One region of the Stenotrophomonas sp. TWI587 genome, then DNA from elsewhere that is predicted to be linked to it. Evidence: riboswitches for the same ligand, from Rfam matches in the RefSeq annotation. Region 1 holds a riboswitch; the other holds the start of a gene.
What was found. Region 1 has a riboswitch for cobalamin ahead of metE (5-methyltetrahydropteroyltriglutamate--homocysteine S-methyltransferase). Riboswitches for the same ligand answer to the same signal wherever they lie in the genome.
Positions count from the first base shown of each region.

Region 1 (8,082 bases):
TGCCGTCCCGCACGAAGCCCCAGCGCAGGTAGCGGCCGTCCAGCGGATAGCGGAACAGCAGGCAGCGATGCTCGCGCAGCGCCTCTGGCGTGAGCGGGATGCCGGCACGCGCGAGATACGACGGTGCCGCGCAGACCACGAACGGCACCTGCGCGATGGGCCGTGCGACCAGGTCTTCTTCCAGCTGCGGTTCGATGCGGATGCTGACGTCCACGTCTTCATGCGCATGGTCGACGCTGCGGTCGGCCAGCAGTAGTTCGATCGCCAGCCGTGGATAGCGTGCCTGCAATGCGGGCATCAGCGGCGCCAGCACATGACGGCCGAAAGCCGCGCTGCTGGCAATGCGCAGCCGGCCTTCGGGCGTGGCATCCAGATCGGTCACGGCGGCCTGTGCCCGCTGCAGGTCACGCTCGATGTGGCGCACCTGGGCGAGATAGACCGCGCCGCGCTCGGTCAGCGCGAGCTGGCGGGTGGTGCGGTTGAGCAGGCGCACGCCGAGGTGGGCTTCGAGCCGGGCGATATTCTGCCCGACCGCGGCGGGGCTGATGCCCAGCGTGCGCGCGGCCGCGGCCAGGCTGCCGGCATCGGCGGTGCGGATGAAACTGCGGATTGACTGGAGAATGTTCATGCTGAAGGCCATTTTCCATGGTCATTGCAAAGAATTGCTTTATAAAGCGCCAAGCCGGCGCGGTCTACCGGGCCGTCCGGGCGCTGGCTATCGTGCCGGTCCCGCAACCGCTGGTTGCCTGATCAAAGGAACCCTACGCATGACCGCTCCCCAGGCTGTGGCGATGCGCCGCTGGAAGCTCGGCGCCCGCGCTACCCCATTCGTGTTCGCCTTCTTCATGGCCTCGATCATGGCCATGCTGATGTGCCTGGTGATCACCGCCGCCAATGCCGGCGTGGGCGCGGACTACCCCGCGCGCGTGCTTGGCGCCTACCAGTTGGCGATGCCGACGGCGTTCTGTTGCGTGCTCATGGTGCGCCCGGTGGTGATGCGGCTGGTGGCGTGGACGGTGCATCCGCCGCGGTAACGCGGATGGCCGTGCCGAATGGTTGCAGTTGAGAGCAACCGTGCCGCGGATCCGGGCGCTCCTTTACACTTGAAAGGATGCGCCCCGATTCCATCCTCACCCTCTCATGCCCGGACCGTACCGGGATCGTCTACCGTGTGTCCGGCCTGCTGTTCGAGCTGGGCTGCAACATTCTCGATGCCCAGCAGTTCGGCGACGACGAGAGTGGCCGGTTCTTCCTGCGCGTGCATTTCGACCGTGCCGCCGAGCAGTCATTGGGCGACGTGGAAGCGCGCATGGCCACGCTGGCCGCCGAGTTCGGCATGGACTGGCAGCTGCATGATGCCCGCCGCCGCGCGCGCCTGCTGGTGCTGGTCAGCAAGCAGGGGCATTGCCTCAATGACCTGCTGTTCCGTGCGCACAGCCGGCAGCTGCAGGTGGACATCGCGGCGGTGGCCTCCAACCATGACGACTTCGCTGCGTTGGCCGGTTCGTACGGGGTGCCGTTCCATCACCTGCCGGTCAACGCCGACAACCGCGCCGTGCAGGAGCAGCAGATCATCGATCTGGTCGAGCGCGAGCAGATCGATCTGGTGGTGCTGGCCCGCTACATGCAGATTCTGTCGCCGCGGCTGTGCGAAGCGCTGGCCGAGCGGGCGATCAACATCCACCACAGCTTCCTGCCCAGCTTCAAAGGCGCGCAGCCGTATCACCAGGCGCACGCGCGCGGGGTCAAGATCATCGGCGCCACCGCACACTACGTAACCCCGGATCTGGACGAGGGCCCGATCATCGAGCAGGACGTGGCGCGCGTGGATCACGCGATGACGCCGCGCGATCTGGTGCGGTTGGGCAGCGACACCGAATCGCAGGTGCTGGCGCGCGCGGTACGCCGGCATGTAGAGCACCGCATCCTGCGCAACGGGCATCGCACCGTCGTATTCCGCTGACCGGTAGGTACCCACCGTTGGTGGGTACGTCGTTCCGGCCGGCGCCCGGGCTCGCCCGTCAGATCACCGCGATCTTCGCCTTGGCCAACGCTTCGCGCACCATGCCGTCATTGGCCTCGGTCACCGGTCGGGTCAGGTCCCAGTGGAACTTGACCCGGAAGCCGGATTTCACCGCGTCCTGCGCGCTCCAGAGCACGCAGTAGTCGCGCGCCAGGCCGCACACGTGCACCTCGCGGATGCCGCGTTCGTGCAGCCAGCCGGCCAGACCGGTCGCGGGGCGGGTGCCGTCAGGGCCATGGTTCTCACGGAATGCACTGTACGAATCCACCGCGCGGCGGGTGCCCTTGCGCAGGATCAGGTCGGCCACCGTCCAGTCCACGCCCGGGTGCAGCACCGCACCGTCACTGCCTTGTACGCAGTGGTCCGGCCACAGGGTCTGCGGCTGGGCGTGCAGCAGGATCGCTTCGAACGGGAGATGCCCCGGGTGCTGGCTGGCGAAGGAGGCGTGGTCGGCCGGGTGCCAGTCCTGGGTCGCCACCACGGTGGCGTACCGGCGTTCGGCGAGCAGGGCGGCAATGTCGGGCACGATCGCATCGCCGTCCACGCAGGCCAGTGCGCCACCGGGCATGAAGTCCGGCTGCAGGTCGATCACGACCAACGCGACATCGGCGGGGTAACGGCTCATGGCGGCTTCACGGCGGTGGGGGCGCCCAGTCTAGCCGACGCCCCCGCAACGGTCAGTCGGCGTCGCCCTGCTTCGAGGTCCCGTCGCCGTAGTACAGCACGCCCAGCTTGATCCGCTCGCGGCCGGTCTCGCGGCGGTGGCGGTTGGCGTCGCGCAGCGAGTACACGCAGCCGCAGTATTCCTGCTGATAGAACTGCTCGCGCTTGCTGATCTCCACCATCCGTGCGGCACCGCCGCCCTTGCGCCAGTTGTAGTCCCAATACTGGATGCCCGGGTAGTGCGCGGCGGCGCGGTGGCCGCAGTCGTTGATCTGGTTCATGTCCTTCCAGCGTGAGATGCCCAGCGAGCTGCTGATCACCGCAAAGCCGTTCTCGTGCGCATACAGGGCAGTGCGCACGAAGCGCATGTCGAAGCACATCGTGCAGCGGATGCCGCGTTCGGGTTCGTTCTCCATGCCGCGCGCACGCGAGAACCAGGTGTCGGTGTCGTAGTCGGCGTCGACGAACGGGACGCCATGTTTCTCGGCGAAGCGGATGTTCTCCTGCTTGCGCAGTTCGTACTCCTTCACCGGGTGGATGTTGGGGTTGTAGAAGAAGATCGTGTAGTCGATGCCGGAGGCGGTGATCGCCTCCATGACCTCGCCCGAGCACGGCGCGCAGCACGAATGCAGCAGCAGTCGGGTGTGTCCGTCGGGCAGGGACAGGGTGGGGCGGTCGATGGGTGTCAGGTGGGTCGGGGTCATGCGTCTCTCGTCGACCCCACCGCCGGCAACGGCGGCGATGGGGTCCTTGGGGCGGTCTACAAAGGGAAGATCAGGCGGCGTTGGCGTCCGCGGTTTCCTCGCGCAGTTCGCGCGCGGCGGCCACCAGCGCTTCCAGCGCGGCACGGGTTTCCGGCCAGCCACGGGTCTTCAGGCCGCAATCCGGGTTGACCCAGATCTGCTCGGGACGCAGCACTTCGGCGGCCTTGCGCAGCAGCGCCAGCATCTCGGCCTTGTCCGGCACGCGCGGGGAGTGGATGTCGTAGACGCCCGGGCCGATCTCGTTGGGATACTGGAAGCGCACGAAGGCATCCAGCAGCTCCATGCGCGAGCGCGAGGTTTCGATCGAGATCACGTCCGCGTCCATCGCAGCCACCGAGTGGATGATGTCGTTGAACTCGGAATAGCACATGTGGGTGTGGATCTGGGTCGCATCGCGCACGCCGCTGGCACTGATCCGGAACGCTTCCACCGCCCAGTCCAGATACTCGCGCCACTGCGCGCGGCGCAGCGGCAGGCCTTCACGGATCGCCGGCTCGTCGATCTGGATCACGCCGATCCCGGCCGCTTCCAGATCGGTCACTTCATCGCGCAGCGCCAGCGCGATCTGGCGGCAGGTGTCCGCCCGCGATTGGTCATCGCGCACGAACGACCACTGCAGCACCGTCACCGGGCCGGTCAGCATGCCCTTCATCGGCCGCTGGGTGAGTGACTGCGCGTACTGTGACCAGCGCACCGTCATCGGCTGCGGACGGGTCACATCGCCGAAGATCACCGGCGGCTTCACGCAGCGCGAGCCGTAGCTCTGCACCCAGCCGTTCTTGGTGAACGCAAAGCCATCGAGCTGTTCGCCGAAGTACTCCACCATGTCGTTGCGCTCGAACTCGCCGTGCACCAGCACGTCCAGCCCGATCTGCTCCTGCACGCGCACGCAGTGCTCGGTCTGGGTGGCCAGGAACGCATCGTAGTCCGCATCGGAGAGCTTGCCGGACTTGTTGCGGGCGCGGGCCTCACGCACCTCCAGCGTCTGCGGGAACGAACCGATCGTGGTGGTCGGGAAGCGCGGCAGCTTCAGCGCGGCGGCCTGGGCCAGGTGGCGTTGCGGGTAGCGGCTGTGGCGCTGTGCATCGGCCGGGGTCAGCGCGGAAAGACGCGCGGCGACGGCCGGGTTGTGCACGCGCGGCGAACGACGGCGCGATTCGATGCACGCACGCGAGTGGGCCAGTGGTGCTTCGGCACGCGCCGGTGCATCGATCGCGTCGGCCAGTACGCGCAGCTCGCCGAGCTTCTGCCTGGAGAAGGCCAGCCAGCTGCGCAGTTCGTCATCGAGCTTCTTTTCGTGGTCCAGATCGACCGGGCTATGCAGCAGCGAACACGATGGCGCCAGCCACAGCGCATCGCTGCCGACATGACCGTGTGCGTAACGCGCCAGCACCAGGGCGTTGTCCAGGTGGGTGCGCCAGATGTTGCGGCCGTTGACCAGTCCGGCCGACAGCACGCGACCGGCGGGCAGCGCCTTGATCACCGCATCGAGCTGTTCCGGCGCGCGGACAAGATCCACATGCAGACCATCGACCGGCAGCGAGGCGGCCAGCGCGAGGTTGTCTTCCAGCGCACCAAAATACGTCGCCACCAGCACCTTGGGGCGGGCAGCCTGGGCCAGCACCGCATAGGCATGCTCGAAGGCAGCACGTGTGGCCTCGTCCAGGTCCTGCACCAGCAGCGGCTCGTCCAGCTGCACCCACGCCGCGCCGGCAGCCTTGAGTTCGCCGAGCAGCTGCACGTACACCGGCAGCAGCGCATCGAGCAGGTCCAGCGCGTTGCTGCCGTCGGTGGTCTTGGACAGCCGCAGGAAGGTCACCGGGCCGATCAGTACCGGACGGGTCTCGATCCCGAGCGCCTTGGCCTGGCGGTACTCGGCCAGCGGCTTGTCGCCGCGCACCGCGAAGGTCTGGCCGGCATGTAGTTCGGGCACCAGGTAGTGGTAGTTGGTGTCGAACCACTTGGTCATTTCCAGCGCATGCAGGTCGATGCCATCGCGCTGCAGGCCACGCGCCATCGCGAAGTAGCCGCTCAGCGGCTCGGCATCGGCGAGCGCGCGGTAGCGGGTCGGGATAGCATCGAACAGGAAGGCCGCATCCAGCACCTGGTCGTACAGGCTGAAGTCGTTGCTCGGCGGCACATCCACGCCGGCCTCGCGCTGCAGCTGCCAGTGGCGTTCACGCAGCTCGGCCGCGGTGTCCTGCAGCGACGCGGCGGTGCTTTCGCCGGACCAGAAGGCTTCGAGCGCGCGCTTGAGTTCGCGCTTGGCGCCGATGCGTGGAAAACCCAGGTTGGTAACAGTGGTCATTGGAACGTGTCCTCATTGCGTAGGGGCATTGAGGAACGAAGGAACCGCGCGCCGTCCGGGGCCTTGCAGCCCGTTCCGCCCCGCCAGCGACCTTCGCCCCCGCGGGCGAACCGGATGCCGTGAAGCGGACGCACGGGGGCAGCGCCAGGCAGGCGGCATGGCGGCAGGCCCCGGCAACCTCCCCGCGGACGTTCCAGGTCGAATCGGAGGACGGTCATGTCCTCCGGCCGGGGCCGGTATTCGGGCTGATGGACACGGGCGCGAACGCCCACCTAGTACCTGCCGCTTCCCAGGCGCTAAGGCCCAGTGCTGTTGGCAGGAGTCGTTTCCATTCACCGCTGCGGGGCAGCTCCGGAATGGGCGCGGGATGCGCCTTCACCGGATTCCCGTTTAAATCCATCCCTTCATCTGCATGAAGCGATGGATACCTTCGGCGAGCACAAGGTAGGCCGACTTGAGGCGTCGGTCAAGGGGAGCAGGCGGAGGTGCGCGCTCGATCTGTTCCCCACTGCATCCAAACCACTGCCAACTGCGTATCTCCCTGCAAGCCCGCCCGTTTGGACTCCCATGCGCCAGCCCTTGTCCTGCCTGTTCCTGCTGCTGTCGGTGATCGCCGCCCCCGTAGGTGCCGCCGATCAGACCGTGCAGCGCCAGGAAGGCCGCGCGTACGCTACCGCCGATGGGCGCCTGCTCTACCGCGAGACCCATTGGCTGCAGGGGCCGGCAAGCGCCCAGTCGCGGTTGGTGCTGTACCGCTGCAGCGACGGTCGCCCCTTCGCGCGCAAGTGGATGACCCCGCAGGGCAGCCCGCAGACGCCGGATTTCACCCTGGACGATGGCCGCGATGGCTATCAGGAAGGCGTGCGCGGCGGTGCCGCCACCCGCCAGGTATCGGTCCGCGCCAGCGCGCAGGCACCGACGTTCAGCCGCGCGATCGCGGTTCCGCCGGGCGCGGTGGTGGATGCCGGTTTCGACGCGGCGGTGCGCAGCCATTGGGCTGCGTTGCAGGCCGGTCAGAGCGTGGCGTTCCAGTTCCTGCTGCCCAGCCGTCAGCGCCTGGTGCCACTGAAACTGCAACGCACCGGCGCGGTGACGTGGCAGGGTCAACCGGCCGAGCAGCTGCAGATGAAGCTCGATGCGTGGTTCGGTTTCGCGGTGCCCCCGGTCACCTTGGTCTATGCCACTGCGGACCAGCGGCTGCTGCAGTTCACCGGCACCGGCAACGTGCGCGATGAGAAGGGCAAGTACCCGCAGGTGCGGGTCGAGTTTCCGGCGGCTCCCGTTGCCACGCCTGCGGCCGAGTTGTCCGCCGCGCGTACGCAGCCGCTGGTGAAGACATGCGGTGCCTGAGCGCCCCCTTGCAGGCAGCGGCGGGAGCAGGGAGGATGCCGATACGCCCGTTATCGACATTGAGCCTGCAATGCCCGAGCTGGACGCCGCCGCTGCCGCATCACACCGTCTGGACGAGCTGCTCGTCCGCGTCGCCGGCGGTGATCGCCAGGCGTTCGAATCGGTCTACCAATTGTCATCGGGACGCTTGTTCGCCATCTGCCTGCATGTGCTGCGCGACCGCGGCGATGCCGAAGAGGTGCTGCAGGACGTCTTCACCACGGTCTGGAACAAGGCGGCACAGTTCGACCGCGCCAAGGCGGCGGCCATGACCTGGCTGTCGATGATGGCCCGCAACCGCTCGATCGACCGCCTGCGGGCCGCGCCGCCGCGCGCGCTGGATGACCTCTCCGTGGCGGAGGAGATTCCCGATTTCGCCCCACAGCCTGCGCATGCCGCCGAGCAGGCCTCCGACCACGAGCGCCTGCAGGACTGTCTGGAGCGCCTGGAACCGCGCCGTCGATCCTTGATCCGGCTGGCCTTCCTCGATGGTGCGAGCTATGAAGAACTCGCGCGCCGCATTGGTTCGCCGCTGGGCTCGGTGAAGAGCTGGATCCGCCGCGGGCTGGGTCAACTGCGGGTGTGCCTGGAACGATGAACGTTCGCGACCTCCACGATCTGCATGACGACGGCGAGCCGCCGAGCGCCGACATCCTGGCCGGCGAATACGTGCTGGGGGTGCTTGATGCCGCCCAACGTATCGACGTGGAACGCCGCCTCGCCGGCGATCCCGGCTTTGCGCGGTTGGTGACGCAATGGGAGAACCGCCTCGCGCCGTTGCTTGAATCGTTTGGCAGTGAAGCGGTGCCTGCGCATCTGTGGCCCCGCATCCGCACCTCGCTCGGCTGGCCCGCAGCAACGATCGCCTCGCCCCGGGTCTGGCAGCGCACCGGCTTCTGGCAGGGCATGACCGCGCTGGCCGCCGCGCTGGCCCT
Region 1 covers NZ_JBDJMW010000004.1:117,611-125,692, reverse strand. The annotation lists gene ABE464_RS08180 (LysR family transcriptional regulator) at 1-628, opposite strand, end outside; gene ABE464_RS08175 (DUF2798 domain-containing protein) at 768-1,034, shown strand; gene purU (formyltetrahydrofolate deformylase) at 1,112-1,963, shown strand; gene pncA (bifunctional nicotinamidase/pyrazinamidase) at 2,022-2,648, opposite strand; gene ABE464_RS08160 (epoxyqueuosine reductase QueH) at 2,701-3,390, opposite strand; gene metE (5-methyltetrahydropteroyltriglutamate--homocysteine S-methyltransferase) at 3,461-5,758, opposite strand; cobalamin riboswitch at 5,972-6,205, opposite strand; gene ABE464_RS08150 (hypothetical protein) at 6,326-7,108, shown strand; gene ABE464_RS08145 (sigma-70 family RNA polymerase sigma factor) at 7,179-7,745, shown strand; gene ABE464_RS08140 (anti-sigma factor) at 7,742-8,082, shown strand, end outside.

Region 2 (8,082 bases), on a different contig from region 1:
GCGCGCTTTGGGTGTCGGCCATCCAGACGTGTTCGCCGGCGACGATGGGGATGCCGCCGAGGATCGTGCGCAGGGCGGGGATCCACAGGACGGTGCGGTCCGGGGTGGGGCCGGTCAGGCCGATGATCTTGATCGGTTGGCCTTCGAGGGTGAGGGTGTCGCCGTCCAGTGGGGTGGGGATGACGATGCGGCTCGGCTTGCCTGCGCCCATCTGGGGGCCCCAGTAGGCGAGTTTGGCGGCCTGGGTGGCGTTGATGTGGGCAACGGTGGTGGGGGTGGCGAGGATGCGGGCGTCGGGGAAGGCGTCCTGCAGGGTGGCCAGGCCGAAGTAGTAGTCGGGGTCGCCGTGGCTGATGTAGATCGTGGTCAGGCGTTTGCCGGAGGTGCGGATGCGCTGCACGAGCTGCGCGGCATCGGTGGCGGCGAACTGGGCGTCCACGAGGATGGCGTCGTGGCGGCCGGTGATCAGGGTGGAGGAGACCGCGAAGAGGGCGTCGTCGCCGGGGTGGTAGGGCTGCACCGCGAGTGGGGTGGCCTGTGCTTGCGCATTCGCGGCGGGCCGGGCATGGCTGGTGCCGGGGCTGAGTGCGGTGAGGCCGGTGATCAGGGCGAGGCTGAGGGCCAGGGTGGCGCGGGAGAGCGTGGTCATTGGGGGTGGTTCCTTCCAGGGCCCCGGCGGGGATCGCCGGGGCGGGCAGGGCTCAGTACGCGACGGTGGCGATCTGGCGGCGGTACTGCGGGGTTTCGATCTCGCTGACGAAGGCATCGGCGTAGTCCGGGTAGCTGATGCGGCTGTGGCCGTCATCACCGACCAGGAAGTTCTTCGCCTGGGTGCGGAAGCCGCCGCGCTGCGGGCCGGGGCCGATTTCGGCGGCCGGGGAGTAGAAGGTCCAGTCGAGGTCTTCAACGGCACGCAGCTGCGTAAGCGTTTCTCGGGCGGCCAGGGCAACCGGCTTGTAGGCATCCGGGAAGCCCTCGGTGTCCACCAGCTGCACGCCGGGGGCGACTTCCAGGCTGCCGGCGCCACCTACCATGATGAAGCGGGGTACGCCGGCCTGGCGCGCAGCGGCGACCAGAGCGGCGCTGGTGCTGGTCACCGTGGTCGGGGCATCGCCCGGGCGCGGGCCGAAGGCGCTGGCGAGCACGTCGTGTCCGGCGATCACAGCCGCCAGGGCGTCGGTGTCGTCCAGCGCGGCCACGGCCAGCTGTGCGCCGTCCAGTTCGGCGGGAAGGTCGGTCTCACGGCGCACGATTGCGGTGACCTGGTGGCCGCGGGCGAGGGCCTGGCGGGCGATTTCACGGCCGATGTTGCCGGTGGCACCAACGAGAGCGATTTTCATGGGGAGGTCCGTTGAGGAAGGAAGGCCAGCGTATGCCTCTGGAATCGAACGAAAAACCGCGTATAACGGCCTAATTTGTTGCACGGATCGATCAAATGGACCGGATGACCGCCATGAACGTGTTCGTTGAGGTGGCCGAGCGCGGCAGTCTGACGGCTGCCGCTGACGCGCTGGAGATGTCGCGGGCGATGGTGACGCGCTATCTGGCCGAGGTGGAGCGCTGGCTGGGCGCCCGGTTGCTGCACCGGACCACACGCCGGATCAGCCTGACCGGGGCCGGGGAGGCGGCGCTGCTGCGCTTCCGGCAGATGCTGGCCATCGGCGATGAGCTGCGCGGGGAGCTGGCCACGGACAACCCCGAGCCGCATGGCCTGCTGCGGGTCACCGCGAGCGTTTCGTTTGGGCAGAGCCATCTGGCGGCGGCGGTGGCCGAGTTCGTCAAACGGCATCCGCTTACACGCGTCGAACTGCTGCTGGTGGATCGGGTGGTCAACCTGGTGGAGGAGCGCGTGGACATCGCGGTGCGCATCTCGCGTGCGATCGACCCGAGCCTGATCGCGCGTCCGCTGGCGCAGTGCCGCTCGGTGCTGTGCGCGGCGCCGGCGTATCTGGCCGAGCGCGGCACGCCGACCACGGCCGACGCGCTGGCCACGCACAACTGCCTGACCCACCACTACGTCGGCAAGAGCGTGTGGCATCTGCAGCGTGAGGGACGGAAGATCGCGGTGGCGGTGGGTGGCAACATCAGTGCCAATGAGGCATCGCTGCTGCTCGAAGCGGTGCGCGCCGGTGCGGGCATCGCGATGCTGCCGATGTATCAGATCGCACCGCTGCTGCGCACGGGGGAACTGGTTGCCGTGCTGCCGGACCATGAGGTGGAGCTACTGGGTCTGTACGCCGTATACGCCTCGCGCCGGCAGCTGCCGACGATCATGCGCAGTTTCCTGGATTTCCTGGTGGAGCGTTTCAGCAGCCCGCAGTTTCTGGCGTTGCTCTGACCGTCTGGCGTCAACGGTGCATGAGCGGAGACGCGCTGGCGCCGCCGTACAATGGGCCCCCACGTCGTTGAAGTGAGTGTCGCCTTGTCGTATCCGTATCCGTTGGTGGTGTTCGATCTGGATGGCACGCTGGTGGACAGCGCGGCCGATATCGCCGAGGCACTGAACCGCACGCTGGAAGACTGGCAGTTGCCGCGCGTGCCCGAGACGACGGTATTGACGTGGATCGGTGATGGCGTGCGACGGCTCGTCGAGCAGGCGTTTACTGCAGCCGGCAGTGCTATCGATCTGGACAAGGTGATGCCCGGCTTCATGCGGCACTACGAAGCGTGCCTGTTGCGCAGTCCACGTCTGTTCGATGGCGTGAGCGAGACGTTGGCCGCCTTGCGCGAACGTTCGGTGACGCTGGCGATCTGCACCAACAAGCCGTCGGCGCTGGTGGCGCCCTTGCTGCAGCATTTCGGTCTGCAGGGTGTATTCGCGCTCGTGCTCGGCGGGGATTCCCTGCCGGAGCGCAAGCCGAGTGGTGCGCCGTTGCGGCACATCGCGGCGCACTTCAACGTGGCCGTCGAGGCAGCGTTGATGGTGGGTGATTCGATCACGGACTATCGCGCGGCCGTGGATGCGGGCATGCCGGTGGCGCTGGTGCGTTATGGCTATCCGCGCGGGCTGGACCTGGACAACGTCGAGGCGGTAGCCGTGGTGGATGATCTGCGGGAATTGCTGAGGCTGTAACGCGTTGAGGCGCGTGCCGACCAACGGTCGGCACCTACCGATGATGGGGCGTGCCGACCGAGGGTCGGCACCTATCGAGGGTGGGACGGCGGTGGTGCCGCCGCCCCGCGCGCTTACTTCGGCTGGTAACGCACGCTCAGGCGGTACTCGCGGCCGGGCTGGTTGTACCAGGCGACGGTTTCGTAGTCGCGGTCGAAGACGTTGCTGACCCGACCCAATACCGACCAGTCGCGGGTCAGCGCATATTCCAGGCGCAGGTCCACGGTGCCGTAGCCGCCCAGGCGCACGGTGTTGGCCGCATTGTCGTACCGCTTGCCAGCGCCGTTGGCGGTGAGGCCGGCGCGGAAGTCACCGAAGCGGCGGTCCACGTCCAGACGCGCGGTGTTCTGTGCGCGGCGCGCCAGCCAGTTGTCGAACTGTGCGCTGCCGTCGGTGCGGTTGCGCGGGTCGGTGTGGCTGAGCTGTGCGTTGAGGTCGAACCCGGCGACGGTGATCGCACCGGTCAGTTCGGCGCCGCGGATGCGTGCCTTTTCGACCTGCGACATCATGAAGGTGGTGGCGTCGTAGGTGATCAGGTCATCGATGCGCGTTTCGTACACATCCAGGCCCCAGCGCCAGCCGTCGCCCTGCTGGGTGATGCCGAGGTTGGCACTCTTGGATTTCTCCGGATCCAGGGTCGGCACGCCGCTCCACGGATCGTACAGATCGCTGAAGGTCGGGGCCTTGAACGCGGTGCCGTAGCTGGCGTTGAGGCGGAAGCCGCTGCCCAGCTCCAGGCCCCAGCCCAGGCTGCCGGTGGTGTGGTTGCCGAACTGCTCGTTGTCATCGTTGCGCACGCTGGCCTGCAGGTGGTGCGCGCCGAAGCGGCCCTGGTACTGCACGAACAAGCCGGTGTTGTCGCGGCTGTCCACCAGATAGCCAGCGCTGCTGCCGTCCAGGTTGTCCTGGCTCCAGTCCACGCCGGCACTCAGCAGCTGGCCGTCGGCGATGCCGATATCGGCCTGCACCGAGGCGCTGTCGCGGTGGGTCTGGGCGTTGCCCAGCCAGGTATCACCGTTGAAGTTGTCCGATTCATTGTCGGCGCGGCCAACGTTCACGGTCAGGTTGAAGCGCTCGCTGGGCGTGTAGCGCAGCTTGCCACCGAGCACCTGCTGCAGGGTCTCGGAGTAGTTGTAGTAGCCGTCGTAATGGTTCTCGCCTTCGGCGCGCAGCGCGGTGCCTTCCAGGCTGAGCGTGTCGGTCAGCGCGTAACCGCCGCGCAGGCTCATGGAGAGGTTGCGGTAGCCATCGCGGTCGGGCTCATCGGCGCCGCAGCCGGCAAACGTGGCCGCGTCACCGCGGCAGGCGTTGATGCCATCGGTGTGCTGGTAGGCGATGTCGGTGCCGAACCAGCCACGCTCACCACTGCCACCGAAGCCACCGCTGGCCTCACGCAGGCCGTTGCTCCCACCGCCCAGCTGCAGGTGCGGGGCGAACTGGCCGGCGTTGCGGCGGGTGAAGATCTGGATCACGCCACCGATCGCATCGGCGCCGTACAGGCTGGACTGCGGGCCTCGCACGATCTCGATGCGCTCGATCTGCGCCAGCGGCAGGTCCTGGATCATGGCCAGGCCGAGATCGCCGGTGTTGATGCGCACGCCATCGATCAGCACCAGGGTGTGGGCCGAGTTGGTGCCACGCAGGAACAGCGAGCTCTGCTTGCCCAGGCCGCCGCTGTTGTTGAGGTTGATGCCGGCACGGCCGCGCAGCAGATCCTGCAGCGAAGGCGCCTGGCTGCGCTCGATCTCGGCGCGGTCGATCACCTGCGCCGGCGAGATGCTGTCCTGCAGGGCGATCGGGGTACGGGTGGCGGTGACCAGCACCTGGTCCAGCGCGGTGGCGTCGTCCTGTGCGGAGGCCAGCAGGGGCAGGGCCGACAGCACGGCCAGGGAAAGAACGCGGGTTTGCAGCTTCATCGATGACTCCATGCACCGCGCACGCCCGCGCGGCAAGGGGTGGGGATGATCGCGCTGCAGGGGTGTTCGACGGTGGGCGGACGCGCGCAGGCGCCTGCTTGCCGCCGCCATGCCCGCCGCATCGCAACCAGTCGTCTTCCAGGCCGGTCTCCGGGCTCGCGGGCCGATGGCGGTGCCATCGTGCCAGGCGCCTTCCCATGCCGGAGCACAGTGGCGTGTTGCCTGGTGTTTCCTCGCTTACCGTTGCGGGGGCAGCGCCGGAGTGGCGGCGTGGCACAGGGCCTGACGCGTCACCGGCTTCCCGTTTCAACCTGGCGGCGTTGCAGCCCCAGGTCACCTGAAAGTGGGCGCAGTCTAAGCCATCGGCCGGGCCGGTGGAGCGCACCGGTTAGAATGCGCCTCGCTTTTTCGATGTGAACTCCATGACCCCAACGTGGTTGCAGCACCCCGGCACCGACGCCCGTGACCCGCACTGGCCGGCCGCAGCGGGTCGCAGATGGGGCCGGGCATGATCCTCGATCTGATCCGCCACGCCAGCACCGGCCGCGACGATCATCTCGATGGGCGCACCGATCCGCCGCTGCACGAGGGTGCGACCGAGGCCCTGTGCGCGCGCTACGCCGGGTTGTCCTGGCAGCGTGTGCTGTCTTCGCCACGGCAGCGAGCGCTGTTGACCGCCCAGGCACTGGCCGCGCCCCACGCGGTGGACGTGGAGGCCGATGAGGAGTGGGAAGAACTGGATTTCGGCGACTGGGACGGGCTCGCGCTGGAGGCGCTGCCGATGGATGCGCTGTCAGCCTTCCATCTGGACCCGCACGCCAACCCGCCGCCGCATGGCGAAAGCTGGGGTCACTTCGAGCGCCGCATCGCGCGCGGCCTGCATCGGTTGCTGGATGAGCCCGAGCCGGTACCAACGCTGATCGTCAGCCACGGCGGACCGCTGCGGATGGTGCTGTCACAGGTATGCGGCCTGCCGATGGCGATGTGCTGGGCACTGCGCATCGATCACGGCACGCGGTTGCGCCTGCGCGTGGAGCGCCAGGACGATCAACTGTGGGGTGAGCTGCTGGAGCTGCAGCAGGTGTGAAGCGCGCGGGTACCGACGGTGCATCGGTACCCGCGGATCAGCGCTCGTCGTCGTCGGTCTCGAACGGCGGTGCTTCGTCGCCGTCATCGTCGCGATGCTCCACGGTGCGGTCGTAGACCGGACCGGAGGCGGGCGGCGCCTTCTTCAGCGGCTGGTCGGCGATGATGGCTTCGTACTCGGCCACCAGCACGGTGCGGCGTGCTTCCGGCAGCTCCTGCCAATGGCAGTCCTGCAGTGCGCCTTCCAGCGAATACAGCAGGTTCAAGCTCGGCTTGAAGCCGGCGCGGCGCACCTTGACGAAGGCACCGACGGCGCCGACCGCCAGCAGGTCTTCCGGCGTACGCAGACCGACCTGACGCAGCCATGCTGCACTCTTCGGGCCGATGTTGCGCAGCTTGGCGCCACTCATCCCAGTGCCTCGACGAACACGGCCGCGATCGCTTCCAGACCGGCCTGGTCCTCAGCATCGAAGCGCGCCAGCGAGGGGCTGTCCAGGTCGAACACGCCGACCAGCTCGCCGTTGTGGATCAGCGGCACGACCAATTCCGAGCGCGAGGCCGAATCGCAGGCGATATGGCCCGGGAACGCGTCCACGTCTTCAATGCGCTGGGTGACCCGCTGCGAGGCGGCAGCGCCACACACGCCCTTGTCGAGCGGAATGCGCACGCAGGCGGGCAAGCCCTGGAACGGGCCGACGACCAGCTCCTTGCCATCGAAGAAGTAGAAGCCGACCCAGTTCAGGTGCGGCAGGGCGTGGTAGACCAGCGCAGACAGGTTGGCCGCATTGGCGATGCGGTCGCGCTCGCCGTGCACCAGGGCGCGGGCCTGGGCCAGCAGCTGGCCGTACTGTTCCGGCTTGCTGCCGGTGAGCGTGGAAGTATCGAACATGGCCGCAGTCTACCAAGCGCAACGCCCGACTGCGCCGGGGCCGGGCAGAACGCAGCGGACCGCATCGCAGCGCCGCCGTAAGCGCGGATAATGCCGCGTTTCCGCTCCCGGTCGTCCCCATGTCCCTGCCTGCGCCGCGTCCCGCCGCCCTGTTCGTCACCGGTACCGATACCGGCATCGGCAAGACCTTCAGCAGCTGTGTGCTGCTGCACGCCCTGCGCCGGCACGGCGGCACCGCGGTGGGCATGAAGGCGGTCGCCAGTGGCTGCGACCGTACGCCCGAGGGCCTGCGCAACGAGGATGCCACCGCCCTGATGGCTGCCAGCCTGCCGCTGCCCGCGTATGCCGACCTCAACCCGTTTGCGCTGGAGCAGCCGCTGGCCCCGGAGATCGCCGCGGCGGAGGCGGGCGTGCAACTGTCGCTGGCGCCGATCCAGGCCGCGTTCGCGCGGCTGCGCGCCAGTGCGGACACGGTGGTGGTGGAGGGCGTCGGTGGCTGGCTGGCGCCGCTGTCGGCCACGCTGGACCAGAGCGATCTGGTCCAGGCGCTGGAGCTGCCGGTGGTGATGGTGGTCGGGCTGCGGCTGGGCTGCCTCAACCATGCACGGCTCACCGCCGAGGCGATTGCCGCGCGTGGCGCGCGCTGCATCGGCTGGATCGCCAACGAAGTGGATCCCACCATGGCACGCCGCGACGAGAACGTTGCACTGCTCACCGCGCGGCTGCCGATGCCATGCTGGGGGCGCCTGCCGTATGCGCCGGGCGCGGCCCCGGCCAGTCTGGCAGACCGTCTGGTGTTCTGAGCCTCAGGTCGCCGCGCGCGCCTGCAGCGCGGTGGCCAGCCGGCCCACCGTGGCGATGGCACCGACGAAACGCTCGTCCAGTTCCTGGCAGCATGAAAGGCGCAGGCAGTGCCGGTAACGCGCCCCGCGTGAGTAAACCTGGCCGGGCATGAACACCACGCCCTCGGCCAGGGCCTGCTCGAACAGCTCCCCGGTATCGATCGCGGCCGGCAGCTCCACCCACAGCAGGAAGCCCCCGGTGGGCTGGGTGGCCGAGGTGCCCGGCGGGAAATGCTG
Region 2 covers NZ_JBDJMW010000006.1:281,648-289,729, reverse strand. The annotation lists gene ABE464_RS12540 (MBL fold metallo-hydrolase) at 1-649, opposite strand, end outside; gene ABE464_RS12535 (NAD(P)H-binding protein) at 702-1,340, opposite strand; gene ABE464_RS12530 (LysR family transcriptional regulator) at 1,436-2,338, shown strand; gene gph (phosphoglycolate phosphatase) at 2,423-3,073, shown strand; gene btuB (TonB-dependent vitamin B12 receptor) at 3,187-5,028, opposite strand; cobalamin riboswitch at 5,152-5,384, opposite strand; gene ABE464_RS12515 (histidine phosphatase family protein) at 5,537-6,115, shown strand; gene ABE464_RS12510 (TfoX/Sxy family protein) at 6,153-6,524, opposite strand; gene ABE464_RS12505 (GAF domain-containing protein) at 6,521-7,003, opposite strand; gene bioD (dethiobiotin synthase) at 7,123-7,806, shown strand; gene ABE464_RS12495 (PLP-dependent aminotransferase family protein) at 7,810-8,082, opposite strand, start outside.
Region 2: it holds a riboswitch for cobalamin, as region 1 does, so the genes downstream of both, btuB (TonB-dependent vitamin B12 receptor) here and metE (5-methyltetrahydropteroyltriglutamate--homocysteine S-methyltransferase) in region 1, are expected to answer to the same signal.